Linked DNA regions of Methanococcus vannielii SB. Each later gene encodes a partner of the first gene's protein in a complex. Links are inferred from orthologs where the notes say so. Each region holds a gene or a part of one and is shown in the gene's direction. Other genes may lie near its edges.

Region 1 (8,529 bases):
TATATCAGTCTGTGAAACTACGCCTAAAGGATCGTTTTTAGAATCGAGTACTAAGAGTCCTGAAACATCGGCATGAAGCATGAGCTGTGCGGCATGTTCTACCTCTGCACTGTCGGAGATTGTTAAAATTTCTTTTGTAAATATGTCTTTTAACTGCATATCTATTAGTTCAAAAACTCCTTTATTAAATAAAACGTTTACAAGGTCCCTATAGCTTATAATTCCTTCGATACGTTCATTTACAGTTACAAAAACCCGCCTAATCCCCTTTTCATGCATTAATTTAAATGCTGCATATATACTTTTTTCCCCTTCAACTGTGAATATTACTGGATTCATTATCTCGCTTACTTTCATAAATAAACCCCTTTTTAGTTTTAACAAGATATTTATATTTTGAAAACAAAGTAATGTATTATTATGACACACTTTTTCAATAGTATTAGTTATCTACATAAAATATAAGTTTTATTTTGAGTTATTAGTATATAATAATCCTCATAGGATATATCTTTGGTGGTTAAATGAGTAAATTAGTACTTAATATGCCGTGCAGTACATTTACCCTTGAAAGTATTATGTGTTGCGTATTTGGATTAAAGGCGTTTGACGTTGCAGTATATTTTGAAATTTTAAAAAATAACCCGTCAAAAATAAATGAAGTAGCCGACTCTTTAAACCGTGATAGGAGTACTATTCAACGTTCTGCTCAAAATTTAATAAATGCCGGACTTTTAGTTCGAAAACAAATTAACATTAAGGAAGGTGGCTATTTTTATAAATACGAAGCTATTTCATTTTTAGAAGTTAAAGAGCTAGTTAAAAAGTCTATGGAACAGTGGTGTATTGAAGTTAGGAATTGGATAGATGAAATAGATGAAAACGATGCAAAAGAAGTATTTATGGATTTAATTTAATTACCTAAAATAAATAATCAATTTGTGAAAAAATGAAGCTTACATTTCTTGGAACTGGTGCTGCGGTACCAACAAAATACCGTTCACACCCTTCAGTAGCACTCAAGTTTGACGGCGAAATATTCTTATTTGACTGTGGGGAAAATACTCAACGGCAGATTATATTTACAGATGTTTCGCCAATGAAAATTAACAATATATTCATATCGCACCTTCACGGAGATCATATTCTTGGTATTCCGGGGTTATTACAGTCAATTGCATTTCAAGGTAGGAAAAAACCATTAAATATTTATGGCCCTCCTGAAACTAAAGAAATGATAAAAAATATGTTAAAAATTGGCTATCATTCAATAGATTATCCAATAAATATTCACGAAGCATCTATCGAATCGCCAGAAATGATAATAGCAAGTAGCAATAATAGCAATGGAAACAACTATGAAGTTTACACTTTTCCAGTAAAACATTCTGTTCCATCCATTTCATACCTATTTAAGCAAATAAAAAAACCACAAATGGATATTAAAAAGGCAGAAACTCTTGGAATTGAAATCGGCCCAGACCTTAAAAAATTAAAAGATGGGTTTTCAATTCAATTAAAAAATGGAAAAGTCATAACTCCAAAAGACGTTACAATTCCTCCGAAAAAAGGATATTGCATAGGTTACAGCGGGGATACGATTCCAATTGATGAATTTGGAAAGTTTTTAAAATATCACGGCTGCAATGTTTTAATTCACGAAGCTACTTTTGATAGCTCAATGCAGAAAAATGCTGTTGATACAATGCATTCAACGATTTTAGACGCACTAGATATTTTAGAAAAATCTGGTGCAAGAACACTGATAGCCACCCACATTTCCGCACGTTATGATGACATAATGTCCTTTGAGCGAGATATAGTTAAATTTAAAGAAAAAAACCCAGAAATTGAAATTTTAATTGCAGAAGATTTTTTAGAATATGTTTTAAAATGAAAATGATTAAGTTACAATTAAAAATAAACTAAACTAAACTAAGTCGTAAAATATGTACTAAATAATGATTAATTAAAAATTTACCGGTAATAGATAAAATTGTGGTGGTATTTTGACAGAATATTTTGAAAATTTTGGTATTGAAAATACTGAAAAAACCCTAAGGCTCGCAGTTTCTAAGGCTAAAGAAGGAATTACAGATATTGTTTTAGCATCTTCTTATGGAGATACTGCAAAAAAACTCGTTGAAATACTTGAAGAGGAAAATTTATCCGTTAATTTAGTAGTTATAACTTATCATCAGGGGTTTTCAGGGCCCGATGTAAAATCAATGCCTGAGGATATAAAAGAAATGCTTTTAAAAAAAGGTGTTAAAGTATACTCTGGAACTCATGCATTAAGTGGGGTTGAAAGAGGTATTTCAAAAAAATTTGGAGGATATGGCCCAGTAGAGGTAATTGCACAAACCCTAAAAACGCTTGGTCAAGGCATCAAAGTATGCTATGAGATAACTGTAATGGCGGCAGATTCTGGCAATATTTCAACTAAAAAAGATGTAATTGCAATTGGCGGAAGTGGAAAAGGTGCAGATTCCGCAGTAGTTATAAGGCCGGCTAATATGAACACTTTTTTTGATATAGAACTTAAAGAAATAATATGTATGCCAAAAAACAAAAAATAGAATGGTTAAAACTTAATAGGAGTATTGCAAAAATATAATACGTAATTAGGGTGATAATCATAGAAAAAATAAAACTTACTGAAATGGTTACGCTACACGGATGAGCGTGCAAACTTCCAAACACCGAATTAGAACAATTAGTAAATGGCATAATCTTAGAAGGCGACCTAAAGCATGCAAAAGTAGGTCTTGGCGATGATTCTGCAGTAATTATTAAAAATAATCTTGCAATTGTAAAAACCGTTGATGTATTTACTCCAATTGTCGATGACCCCTATATTCAGGGAAAAATTGCAGCATGTAATTCAACTAGCGATGTTTATGCAATGGGTGTTTCAGAAATTATTGGAGCACTTGTAATTTTAGGAATTCCCCCTGAACTTCCAATAAACACTGCAAAAGAAATACTGCGTGGATTTCAAGATTTTTGTAGGGAAAATGATACTACAATTATTGGCGGGCACACAATATTAAACCCTTGGCCATTAATTGGTGGTGCAATTACTGGAGTTGGAAATCCAGAAGATATACTTGCAAAAGCAGGCGCAGAAAAAGGTGACATTTTAATTTTAACAAAACCGCTTGGAAATCAGACTGCAATGGCATTATCTAGAGTTACCGAAGATTTTAACGACCTAATTGGGATGACATTTGAAGAAAAAAATAATGTCATTAAAAACGCAATAAAATTAATGACAACATCAAACAGAAATGCCCTTTTAGTATTAAGGGAGTTGGAAGAAGAAATTGGGGAAAAAATCGCAAATTCAATGACTGATATTACGGGATTTGGAATTTTGGGCCATGCAAATGAAATGGCTGAACAAAGTAACGTTGAAATTGAAATTTCGACTCTTCCAGTAATTAAGGGGACAAAAGATTTGGCTTCATTATTTGGTCATGCATTATGCAAGGGTTACGGTGCAGAAACTTCTGGTGGACTTTTAATTTCAGTTAAAGAAGAATATTCAAAAAAATTAATTGAAAAACTAACTAAAAACGGCATTTACGCATTTAATGTTGGAAAAGTACTAAAAAACGGTGTTGGAATAGCTAAGTTATCTGAAAATGTAGAAATATTGGAGATATAATTATTGATATTTCCGAACCTAAATAGGAGGACTTATCAAAATATTAAAAAGCTAAGGTTTGAATATAAATTTACATTTTGGACATATTATTTTTTTTCCAACGTATTTGAATATAAATTTACATTTTGGACATATAACTTCGTTAGTTTTTAATTTTTCCAAGTTTATTAAAGTATGTTCACTTATTTCGCTTTCAAAGTCCATTTTATTCCTCGAGCTAATAATATTTATATTTAAAATTATAATGTTTTATATATTGTTATCCTAATTTTTATACATTACAAAATATCGTGGGAAAAAATGGGCTTAAAATTTTTGAAATCATTAATTTTTAATTATCGAGGACAAATATCTCTTGAAACGGGGATTTTAATAGCCGCAGTTTTAGCAGTTACCATTTTTTCCGCATACATATATGTTAAAAGTATTGTTAATGCAACAGTTACGGTAAATGAATCCACAACTGGTACTGTTGGAGCATATAATGCGGAAATTGGTCGATTTACAGAATCAGTTTATAATCTTACTAATAAATAACTTTAAAATAAAAATAATTTAAAATATAACTTTAAAATAAATTTCGCCGGTGGAACCTTGAAGGAGCTAAAAGGAAGGATTATTTCAAAAGGAATTGTAGAAGGAGAAGCAATTATTTCAAAATCACCTGTTTCATTTCTTGGAGGGATAAATGAGGAAGGAATAGTTACTGATAAAGAGAATGAGCTTTTTGGAAAAAGTATTGTTGGAAAAATATTTGTGTTTCCAACGGGAAAAGGTAGCACTGTTGGCTCATATGTAATATATGCACTTTCAAAACAAGGTATTTTAAAAGGAATGATAAATTCTGAGTCAGAACCAATTGTGGCAACAGGTGCAATTTTGGGGAAAATTCCACTCGTGGATAAAGTTAATATAGATGAAATTAAAGATGGCGATATAGTAGTAGTTGATGGAAACACCGGAACTGTTAAAATAAAACAGTCAAACTAGAAATACATTTTTTCTACTATTTTTAAAATTTAATTTCAATTTAAACTTTTGTGAGATGATATTATGAGAAAATCGAGAGACGCAAACCCGTTTAAAAAAATGCCTAATATTTTATATCCTGACGAAATAATGGATAAAGCATATAATCGGGCAGAAAAAATTGCAGGAGACCTTAGGACTACTGAACGGGGATTAAGCCTTCCAAAATCAAGAATAATTGAAGATAATAAAATAAGAACAACTTCATCGGTTATTTCGGATAATCTATTACAGATTGTAGAGAAAACGCCGTCAATTGATCATTTAGACCCATTTTATCGTGAAATACTGGAAATTATGGTTGGAAGCGATGAATTTAAAAAGTCCCTTGCTGCGATTAACTGGGCAGCAGACCTTGTAAAAAAACTAGGGATGCAATATTCAAGAAAGGTTAAAAAAGCACCAACACCACAGGCAACCTCAATCGTTAGAAAAGAGTTCATTGGGAGAGTTGCATCTATTTTAAAACAGATTTACCCTAACATGGCATTTTTAGGAGTTGCAAGAAACAAGTTAAAAAATATGCCAACAGTAAAAGATTTACCTTCCGTAGTTATTGCAGGATACCCGAATGTTGGAAAATCAACACTTTTGAAAACCTTAACAAATGCTGAACCCGAAGTAAATTCTTACCCATTTACAACAAAAGGATTAAATATAGGCTATACTGAGGAAGGAATTCAAATTATTGATACACCTGGCGTTTTAGATAGGCCAATTTACGAAAGAAATGATATTGAACTTCACGCAGTAGTTGCAATAAACTATCTTTCAGACATGATTTTATTTGTAATTGACCCGACAGAATTTTGTGGATTTACCATTGAAGAACAAGTGAATCTTTTAAATGAAGTAAAACGAACATTTAAAGTTCCAATTTTGGTTGCCATGACTAAAATGGACGTTGATGAAATTGAAGGCCTTGAGACACTTGAAAATGAATTAAAAGGATTTGATAAGATAAAAATTTCTTCACTTAAAAAAGAAGGAATAACTGACTTAAAAGTTAGAATAACCGAAATACTAGATGAACAAGGACTTCTAAGTCTTTTAAATGACATCGAATAACATTAGGCGCATTTTAAAATATATTTAGATATATATTTAGATATATATTTAAACTATTTTTAAATTAATTATGATTTTGTTCATGTTTTTTTGATAGATTATAGCTTTTAAAACCACCAATAAGACGCTTTACTTTAAATCCTAGAAGTTTTAATATTGTTGAAACAGATTGGCTTCTCATTCCACCCCTTGCACAAAATACAATTATTTCTTTATTGCTATCTAATTTTAAAGATTCAAAAACTATTCTTTTTATCCCTTCCTGAATTATTTGGGCCGCCATATTCATTGCAATTTCTTTCCCTTCATTTTTATAGGTTTTACCTATTTTTTCATGTTCTTCAGTTAAAAAAAGTGGAATATTCACTGCACCAGGTACTGTCTTTTCAAAATACTCTTTTGGCGACCTTGCATCGACTACTTGAATTTCATCGATATTCATCGTTTCAAAATTTTTTAGCGTTATTAATTCATCAGAAAGCTCTTTACCTATCGAATCAAGGTATTTTTTGATATTTATTGGTTCAAAATATATCATTTCACCATTAAAATCAATAACTTCAGGTTTTTCAATCTTCTTAGAGTTTTCCAATATAAATGATGCAATTTTTCCGCTTAATTTTCCTGAAAGCACAATATTATTTCCAAGTATCATTTTTTGTCCAGTACTAAGCCTTATTGCCAAAACAACATCATTTTTAAATGTAAGCAACCGTGATAGTGTCTCTTCATCCATATTAATCACATTAAATTACGGGTTTATTTCATGTTTTTTCAGAATTTTATCAACATACTTTGATATAATTTCGGCAGATTCTAAAATATTATTATTTTCAACCAATAAATCATGTTTTACCTTACGAATATGCCTTAAATAATGTTCACTATATAATTCTTTTTCAATCATCCTTGAAGCTTCCAAATAGCGGTCATTTTGGACTAAAAAAATAATTTCATCTAAAATTTTAAGTTTATCTGGCTTTGAAAACGCTTTTTTTAAATCTAGAAATTTATTAATTGCAATTTCCTTTTCAAAGTCGTTTTTTGGAATGTATAATCTTAAAAGTCGTTCAATTTGAGAATCATACGAGCACTCTATTAATATATTATATGAATATTTCTCAAGGCTTGAATACGGTTCTGGAATATCGATTTTTTCTGCCCCACCAATCTTTCTACCTTCAAATTCAACGATGCAGTACCCCTTATTTTTTGCAAATTCGTGCTGTTTTTTTAAACAATTATCAAATTCACTTTGAGTTTTTTGTTTTAAGTCATAAAGATCGCCTAAAACACTCCCTCTTGTATTTGCACAACATTCAATATCAACTACGGAGTAATTTTTCTTTAGTTCTTCAAGAATTTCAGTTTTTCCCGAACCCGTTTTTCCAAATAGTCCTATGATTATCATATGTTCACCACGAACATGATAGTTGTTACATATTAAAAAACTTAATGGATAATGTATTTAAATATATAAATAAATTCTTAAAAAAATATATAATTAACAATAAATCTTAAAAAATTAAACATTTTAAAATTGAAATTATGTAGTATATTCTGAATTTATTCTAACGTATTCATAACCTAAATCGCATCCAAATGAAGTATTTTTAAATTCGCCCTTTTTTAAATCAACAGTTATTCTAATTTTACTATCTTTCATAATTTCTTGGGCCATTTTTAATTCAGCAGTTCCTTCGTCAGCAAGCTGTTCTCCACACTTTACAAGGTATGTTTCTTTTCCAGAAGTTATACTGCTTATTATAATATCAAAATTATTCATGTCCATTTCAGCACCACTATAGCCAACGGCAGCAGCAATCCGCCCCCAGTTTGGATCAGCACCATGTATTGCAGTTTTTAAAAGAAGCGATCTTACAATTGACATTGAAGCTTTTTTTGCATCTTCTTTTGTGGCAGCCCCTTTTAAAACCGCTTCAATAAGTTTTTTAGCACCTTCTCCATCCGAAACTATCATTTTTGCAAGTTCTGTTGAAATATATAAAAGTGCTTTATCAAATTCTTCAATGCATTCTCTATAATTTACATTACTTTTTCCATTTGCTAAAACAAAGACGGTATCATTTGTACTCATATCGCCGTCAACAACTGCATTATTAAAACTTTCATCAGCCGCATTTTGAAGGGAATTTTTAAGTTCTTCTTTTGATATTTCAATGTCTGTGGTAATAAATCCAAGCATAGTCGCATGTAACATGTTTGGTGCAATCATACCGGCTCCTTTTGCAATTCCTCCAATTTTAACAACTTTTTCTCCAACGTTAAATTCAACTGCAACTGTTTTTTTAAATGCATCAGTGGTCATTATTGCTTTTGCAGCATTTTCATTGTTACTTTCCAATTTAAGGCTTTCATATGCCTTTTCAACTTCCCTATTTAGTATGTCCATTGCCATTTTTCTACCAATTACGCCTGTTGACGCAGATAAAATCTGACTTTCTGGAATATTCAATAAACTTGAAGCTTTTTTTACAAAAGCCCTTGCATCGTCCATTCCGCCCTTAGTAAAGCAGTTTGCATTACCGCTATTTGCAATAATTGCACGAAAAGTATCGCTATTTTTTAACGTCTCTTTTGAAAGTGAAACTGGATGTGCAAACACTTTATTTGTTGTAAATACACCTGCACAAACCGCATCAACTTCTGAAGCTATTATTGTTACCCCGTATTTTCGGTCTTTATGACCGTTTGCAATAAAACCTTTTGGAGCAGTAACTCCACCGTCAATAATTCTAAAA
Region 2 (6,791 bases), 960 kb from region 1 along the record:
ACCAAATTCCGGTTGGATTGAACCAGTAATTGCAGTTCTAGGTTCAGTCATTGTTTCATTTAAGTTTAAAACAATTGCTACAATATCTCCTTTATTTAATACTGGTGTTGCAGCCTTACATGAGCCATCTGCATCTTGAATTACAATAATTCCAAATTGAGTATTTGTCATATTTGAAATATTTAATGTAGCCTCTGCAAATAAGCTACCGCCCGTTTTAACGGCCCCGTAACTTTTATCTGCTGCAGCATCTGTAGTATCATATTTAAAGATAGACTTTACATCGCCATTTGATAATGTAACAACTGACTGTGAAAGGTCAACTGCTGAACTTCCTGCGTTAGGGGCGATATATACTGCTAATTTCGTAATATTGCTTGAATCGTGAACACCCATAATTTGTAAAACTTGTAATCCACTTGCAACTTGTTCAGTACTTTCTTTTCCTGTAGTTGCAGCTTTTTGCTGTAAAAATCCACTTGTGTTAATTAAAACACTTGCTGCAACTGCAGCAACCAATACCATTGCAATGAAAACAATCAAGGTACCGATTCCGGATGCACCTTTTTTGTTATTCAAGAATTCTGTTATTTTCATAGAATTCTACCTCTTTTGAGTTTAGTGTTATTAATATCCAATTATACTTATTGTAATTCCAATACCTTGTTAGTGTACGTTGCAGGTGTTGTGAATTCAAATACTCCTGGAGCACCAAATTCCGGTTGTACTTTTCCAGAAACACTCTTTCTTTCAGGAATTCCGTCATTGCCAAAAATGTCGCTAGTTTCAATTACTATTGCTACAATATCTCCTTTATTAATTACTCCATTTCCAGTTGAATTATCATTATCCTGGAGTACTGCAACGTGGAATTCAGAAGCAGGGGTTCCAACATTAATTGCATCGAAAATATCTGAATTACCTGTTGTAAGGTCTGTAACGTCATCGTAAGCTAAGACGTGGGTCTGGCCATCGTAGGTTACAAATAATTTTGAATTTGTAAGGTCAATTGCTGAACTTCCTGCATTAGGGGTTACATAAATTGCCATTTTACTTACATTTGCATCATTAGTTCCATCCTGGTATCCATTTACGCCCATTACTTGTAATCCACTTGCAACCTGTTCAGTACTTTCTTTTCCTGTTGTTGCAGCTTTTTGCTGTAAAAATCCACTTGTGTTAATTAAAACACTTGCTGCAACTGCAGCAACCAATACCATTGCAATGAAAACAATCAAGGTGCCGATTCCAGAGTCACCTTTCTTGTTATTCATGAAATTTTTTACACTCATGTTAAACCTCCAAAGGTCAAAAATTCTTATTTAGAATTTCCCGATAGGAAAATTTTTAGTTTACGTCCTTTGAGGTAGCTACCTCATGGGGATACTCCCGAAGAAATATGTAGTTTTTTATTATTATATACTTTTTTTGCACTTCTTTAAGCATTTAGGAGTGTATTTACTTATGTAGGTGTTTATGTAGATACTTATGTATGTTATTTTTTAAACCTATTTTAAAAATATTTTTAAATTTTTACCTTAACCTACATAATAACATGCAAAAAACAAATATAACTAAAAAAAACCAATAAATTATTACTAAAGTTTTCGTGATAAAAATGATTGGTTCATTTAGACAAGTTGAATTTTTAGAATCAAAAAAGATAGCAGAAAATTTTAAAAGTGAAAATTTTGAAGTTGATTTTTCAGACTTTAGAGACATTTTAAATTTTGGAAAAATCGGCTTTGAAAATCCTGAAAAAATAAAACATTTACTTTTAAAATTTGAAAAAGCACTTGAAGGCGATTTTAAATTAAATTTTGCAGCAGTTACATCTTTAAAAGTTATTTCAAAATCAAGTCCAAAAGAAATTTTTCCACTTATTCCAAAAATTTTAAAACTGCTTGATAATCCTGACTGGAGAATTAGGAAAAATGCAGTTGAATTTTTAGGAGATTTTGGACTAATATGTTATAATCCTATAAAAGAACATTTTGAAAAGCTTAAAAGCTGCTTAAATGATACAAACGTTGAAGTAATTATAGCTACTGCATACGCTATTTCAAAAATAATGTTAAATTCAAAATGCAGTGAAAAAATAAACCTTTCAGAAATTTTAAGTAAAAATATCACGTCAAAATCAGTATTAATGGGTATTTTAAATAGTATTGGGGAAATTAATCCAGATATTATTAAAAACAGTCAAAATGATGTATTTTCATGTATTGATTCAAATGACGAAGTTTTAAAGTCAACTGCAATTAATGTTTTGGGAAATTTTAATGAACTTACCCTCGATAAAAAAACAGCTAAAATTCTTATAAATTCGCTTTCAAGTGATAATTTAGAAGTTAAAAGAAGTTCGATTCGTGCAATATGGAATTTTTCTAAAAATTATCCTGAATTGTTTAAAGACTCAATTTCAAAAATAATAGAACTTGTGCATTCAAACGATAAACAGTTAAAAATATACTCAATTTTAGCATTAAACCGCCTTAGTTTTTTAGAACCTCAAAAGTTTGAAGGTTTAAATATAAATTCGCTATTAGATGATGATTTAGATGTAGTTTATCCTGCAATTACGTTACTTTACAATCTATCGCTTTATTCTAAACGTACAGTAGTAAGGCACTACAAAAAAATATGCGTATTAGTAAATAGTAATGACATAAGAATTTCAAAAACAGCTTTAAGAATTATTGGAAACCTTGGAAAGTATGATGAAAGATATGTAAATAGATATATTAATAATATCAAATTAAAACTTTCAGATGCGAACCTGTCAAAAGATGCCGCTTTAACTATGGTAAAGGCCGGAAAAATCGATGTAAAAGTTGTTGAAATAATTTTAAGGTCAATCGATAAAGTAAAAAATAACATGGAATTTTTAAGAAGTGTTATTTTAGAGTATCCGTTAAGTTTACTTAATGATATCGAATCAGAACTTAAAGCTCGGAAAAAAAGCTTTAATAAAGAATACATTGAAGAATTATGCTTTTTAATTCAAGAAAGGTTTGAAAAATCAGATATTGTTTATGAAAACTTTAAAATAGAACGCCCAAAAATAGAAGAACCTCCAGTAATTGTTGCTTTAAAATCTGAATGTACTGAAGTAGAACTTGAAGATGGAAAAAAAGTCTATATCTTACCAAAAGAAAAATGTGTTGAAACATCACTTTCAGGGGAACTTTTAGAAGTTTTGGATATTGATAGTAAAAACGAATTCGAAATATATAAACTCTCACACGACCTAATGATTCAGTCTTTAATAGAATCTACTCTAAATGAACAAAAAAGGTAAATTTATCAATTTTTAAGTTATTTAAGCTATTTTTGCCCTAATTAAAACTTATAGCTACTAAGGGGCTGTGTTCCATCTCCTTTAAAACGTCAACAGTGACTTCAAATGTTTTGTATTTTTTCATTAAGTCGTGAATTGACTTTGTATATGGAACTTGTGAGTTATCTGAAATTTCTGCAATATCTAGCAATTTTTCAAGTGAATATGTTTTATAGATACTGTTTCCAGTAATTGCAAGAGGCGTTGCCCCACAAAGTCCCCCATTTTTTAATAACTTTCCAAATTTTCCTAAAATATACCCAAAAACCCCAATTTTTGAAATTATTCCATCAATTGCAATTGGAAGAGCTGTTACATACCACTTAAAAAACTTGTATGTTGCATCGGTATCTATTACCATTATGACTAAATCAAGCCCTAACTCTGATTTAATTTTTAAATAAAGATTTTCAGCAGATTTTTCAGGATTTTTTGGTAATAATGCAGCATAAGTTCCAGGAACATTAGTTAAATCTATTCCTCCTTCTGATGCAGGTTTTAATGCGTAGATTAACCCTACATTTTCAATTACAACTTGTTTATGTCTTAATGTTTCTTTTTTTGGTATTTTACGTAAATTTAAAATCCTGTCTTTTCTAGTTCCAAGTAATGGCCCTAAAATGTACCCCCAGCAGTATTTTGAGAGGTAATATGTAAAATAAGCTAAAAATTTTGGTTTAAAAAGACTTTCATCTACAAAGTTATCCTCACTTGTTGCAATAAACTTTTCGCTAACAACTAAAAAGTCCCCATCTTTTATTTTAAGTCCATTTTCAATTTCTTTTTTTAACGAACTAATAGACTCCAAAATAAAATCCTCGCCCCTATCAATATACCTTGTTCTTATTGGTTTTGCAGTAATTTCCATTTTTTTCACGACAAAATTTTACGTAAAATTTAAATTTTTTGTAATTCTTTTATATTTTAGTGATATATACTTTAGTAGGTATAATTTTGGTGAAAAATCATGCATCTTACAAGAGAAGAGGAAAAAATATATAACGGCGAGTTTGGGGAATCCTTAGAAACTTGCATGAATTTATTAGTGTCTTTAGGCGATATTTACGGTGCGGAAAAATTGGTAGATATTTATTCTGCCCAAGTTTCAGGGGTGTCCTATAAAACAATTGGTGAAAAAGGTTTAGAATTTTTAAAAGACCTTGCAGATAACAATATAAAAATAAGTGTGCCAACAACCCTAAATCCTGCGGGAATGGATTTAAATAGATATAAGGAGTTGAACTTTCCAAAAGATTTTGCAAAAAAACAAATTGAAATAATAGATTGTTTTAAAAAAATGGAAATTGAAATAAGTTGCACATGCACCCCATATCTAACGGGAAACGTGCCCATTTTTGGTTCACACGTTGCTTGGGCGGAATCTTCAGCAGTTTCGTACGTAAATTCAGTAATTGGTGCAAGAACAAATCGAGAAGGGGGCCCTTCTGCACTTGCAGCTGCAATTATTGGAAAAACACCATGTTATGGCTACCATTTAACTGAAAATAGAGTTCCAACCCATATTTTTGAAGTTGATATAGAATTAGAAGATTCAATTTCATTTTATGGAATACTTGGAAGAATTACTGGAAAAATTGTTAAAAATAAAATTCCCTATTTTAAATTTAAAAACTGCGATTCAATAAAAACAGACTATTTAAAAGCACTCGGAGCAGCACTTGCGGCAAGTGGCGGAGTTGCACTTTATCACGTTGAAAATATAACGCCGGAAGCAAAATTAGGAATTTTAATTGAAGATGTGGAAAAAATAACTATCGAAAAGAAAGACTTTGAAAAAGAGTATGACTACTTTAAAACTTCTGAAAAACCCGATTTAGTATGTATCGGATGCCCACACTGTAGCCTTGATGAAATAAAGGAAGTTTCAGAGTTTATAAAAAAAGAAAATAAGAAATTTAAAATAGATGTATGGGTATGTACATCAATTCACATGAAGGCAATTTCAGACCGGATGGGCTATACAAAAATAATAGAAGATGCAGGCGGAAAATTAGTGATTGATACATGTATGGTCGTAGCCCCGATTGAAGATATGGGATATAAAAACGTTGCAACAAATTCTGGAAAAGCTGCAACTTATTTGCCCGGATTTTGTAATAGTAATGTAATATATGGCACAACTTACGAAATTTTAAAAAAAGCAACTGAATAATTTATTAATTTTTATTTTAGTAATTTAAATGAATTTTAAATGAATTAATAAATAATAACTCGGTGAAATTATGAAAAAAATGATTATTGTTGGAGCGGGCCCTGGAGATAAGGAATTACTTACAATAAAGGGCAAAAAAGCAATTGAAAATGCAGATATTTTAATATATGCAGGTTCCCTTGTAAATCCTGAAGTTTTAGAGTACAATATAAAAAATGCGAAAATCTATAACAGTGCAAAAATGACACTTGAAGAAGTAATATCTGTTGCTGTAGATGGAATTAACAATAATTTATCAGTTGTAAGGGTTCATACTGGGGATCCGTCTTTATATGGTGCAATAAAAGAACAAATTGATGAATTAAAAAAGCATGATATAGATGTAGAAATAATTCCTGGAGTAACGTCTCTTTTTGCAGCCGCTGCAACATTAAAATCCGAATTAACGCTTCCAGATGTATCACAAACTGTAATTATTACAAGACCTGAAGGGCGAACTAAAAAACCCGAAAAAGAAAGTCTAATCGCTCTTTCAAAACACAACGCTACAATGGCAATTTATCTTGGAACAGGAATGATAGAAAAAGTATGTGAAGAATTAATTGAAGGAGGATACAATAAAGATACAGCAGTTTCGGTTGTATATCATGCATCATGGCCTGATGAAAAAAAAATAACTGGAACTTTAACTGATATTTCAAAAAAGGTTAAGGAAGAAAAAATTACAAAAACGGCCCTAATCATAGTTGGAAATGCAATGAATCCGAAATTTTACGAATATTCAAAACTTTATGACAAAGATTTTGAACACGAATATAGGGGTGTAAAACAGTAAGATATTTAAAAATTAAATCAATTTTAATTCTTCTATTTTTTCCATTAAAATTTTTAAATCGGTTTTTTTTGAAATTTCTTTTTCATCTGCTATTAATTTATTTAAAAGAATTACTAAGTCAGTTATATCCTTTGAATTTTCAATTAATTCTTTTATATATTCTAAATCCTGAACATAAGGTGCTGTTTCTAATATTAATTCGTTATTTATCATTTTTTCACCTCTTAAATACCATTACGGTATTATAATATTTTATAATAATTTATAGTAGTTTTAGTACTTTATAACAATATTTTCAGTTATTCAACCTTTCTTTTAGATTTTCCTTCAAACCTATCTCTTATTGCAATTTCTGAAATAATTCCTGTAATTTCTCTTTCCAGATGTTCTGTTTTAACGTATGTTTTATATAGTAAAAAAAACAGTGCAATTATTCCAAAGTA

What was found. Proteins that work in one complex are often made in the same cells at the same time.
Region 2: the proteins of MEVAN_RS00110 (region 1) and MEVAN_RS04930 are in contact, whole or in part, in a crystal structure (PDB 7CNS), measured with the Thermococcus kodakarensis proteins. The link is inferred for Methanococcus vannielii SB from one-to-one orthologs. Residues at the interface, in WP_011250199.1 of Thermococcus kodakarensis: Arg6, Lys7, Ile8, Leu27, Gly28, Thr38, Arg58, Gly59, Lys60, Gly61, Ser62, Thr63, Val64, Ser66, Tyr67, Val68, Tyr70, Ala71, Lys74, Glu86, Ala87, Glu88, Thr89, Ile90, Ala92, Thr93, Ile96, Ile97; in WP_011250200.1 of Thermococcus kodakarensis: Ile25, Ala28, Leu29, Ile32, Tyr33, Ala47, Gly48, Asn53, Ile54, Ala57, Glu60, Phe61, Leu62, Tyr99, Ser128, Glu129, Ser130, Asn145, Arg146, Glu147, Gly148, Gly149, Pro150, Ser151, Leu153, Tyr164, Leu201, Gly202, Asn203, Gly227.

The regions. Positions count from the first base shown.
Region 1 is NC_009634.1:12,510-21,038, forward strand. The notes cover bases 3,018-5,962. They hold MEVAN_RS00110 (DUF126 domain-containing protein), read left to right. Parts: upstream 3,018-4,264; coding sequence 4,265-4,660; downstream 4,661-5,962. Other genes in these bases: MEVAN_RS08975 (hypothetical protein), read right to left, coding at 3,722-3,874; MEVAN_RS00105 (class III signal peptide-containing protein), read left to right, coding at 3,971-4,207; MEVAN_RS00115 (NOG1 family protein), read left to right, coding at 4,724-5,767; MEVAN_RS00120 (selenouridine synthase SelU-like subunit), read right to left, coding at 5,832-5,962. In the rest of the region: MEVAN_RS00080 (CBS domain-containing protein), read right to left, coding at 1-357; MEVAN_RS00085 (helix-turn-helix domain-containing protein), read left to right, coding at 525-917; rnz (ribonuclease Z), read left to right, coding at 950-1,897; MEVAN_RS00095 (pyruvate kinase alpha/beta domain-containing protein), read left to right, coding at 2,010-2,579; more of MEVAN_RS00120, read right to left, coding at 5,963-6,503; MEVAN_RS00125 (selenouridine synthase SelU-like subunit), read right to left, coding at 6,519-7,178; argJ (bifunctional ornithine acetyltransferase/N-acetylglutamate synthase), read right to left, coding at 7,314-8,529. UniProt on the Methanocaldococcus jannaschii protein: Component of a hydro-lyase that catalyzes the dehydration of mevalonate 5-phosphate (MVA5P) to form trans-anhydromevalonate 5-phosphate (tAHMP).
Region 2 is NC_009634.1:979,010-985,800, reverse strand. The notes cover bases 3,446-6,410. They hold MEVAN_RS04930 (aconitase X catalytic domain-containing protein), read left to right. Parts: upstream 3,446-4,307; coding sequence 4,308-5,513; downstream 5,514-6,410. Other genes in these bases: MEVAN_RS04920 (hypothetical protein), read right to left, coding at 6,361-6,410; cobM (precorrin-4 C(11)-methyltransferase), read left to right, coding at 5,584-6,348; MEVAN_RS04935 (coenzyme F420-0:L-glutamate ligase), read right to left, coding at 3,446-4,208. Also shown: flaB2 (flagellin B2), read right to left, coding at 1-597; flaB1 (flagellin B1), read right to left, coding at 645-1,292; MEVAN_RS04940 (HEAT repeat domain-containing protein), read left to right, coding at 1,619-3,301; more of MEVAN_RS04935, read right to left, coding at 3,339-3,445; more of MEVAN_RS04920, read right to left, coding at 6,411-6,561; MEVAN_RS04915 (DUF2304 domain-containing protein), read right to left, coding at 6,648-6,791. UniProt on the Methanocaldococcus jannaschii protein: Component of a hydro-lyase that catalyzes the dehydration of mevalonate 5-phosphate (MVA5P) to form trans-anhydromevalonate 5-phosphate (tAHMP).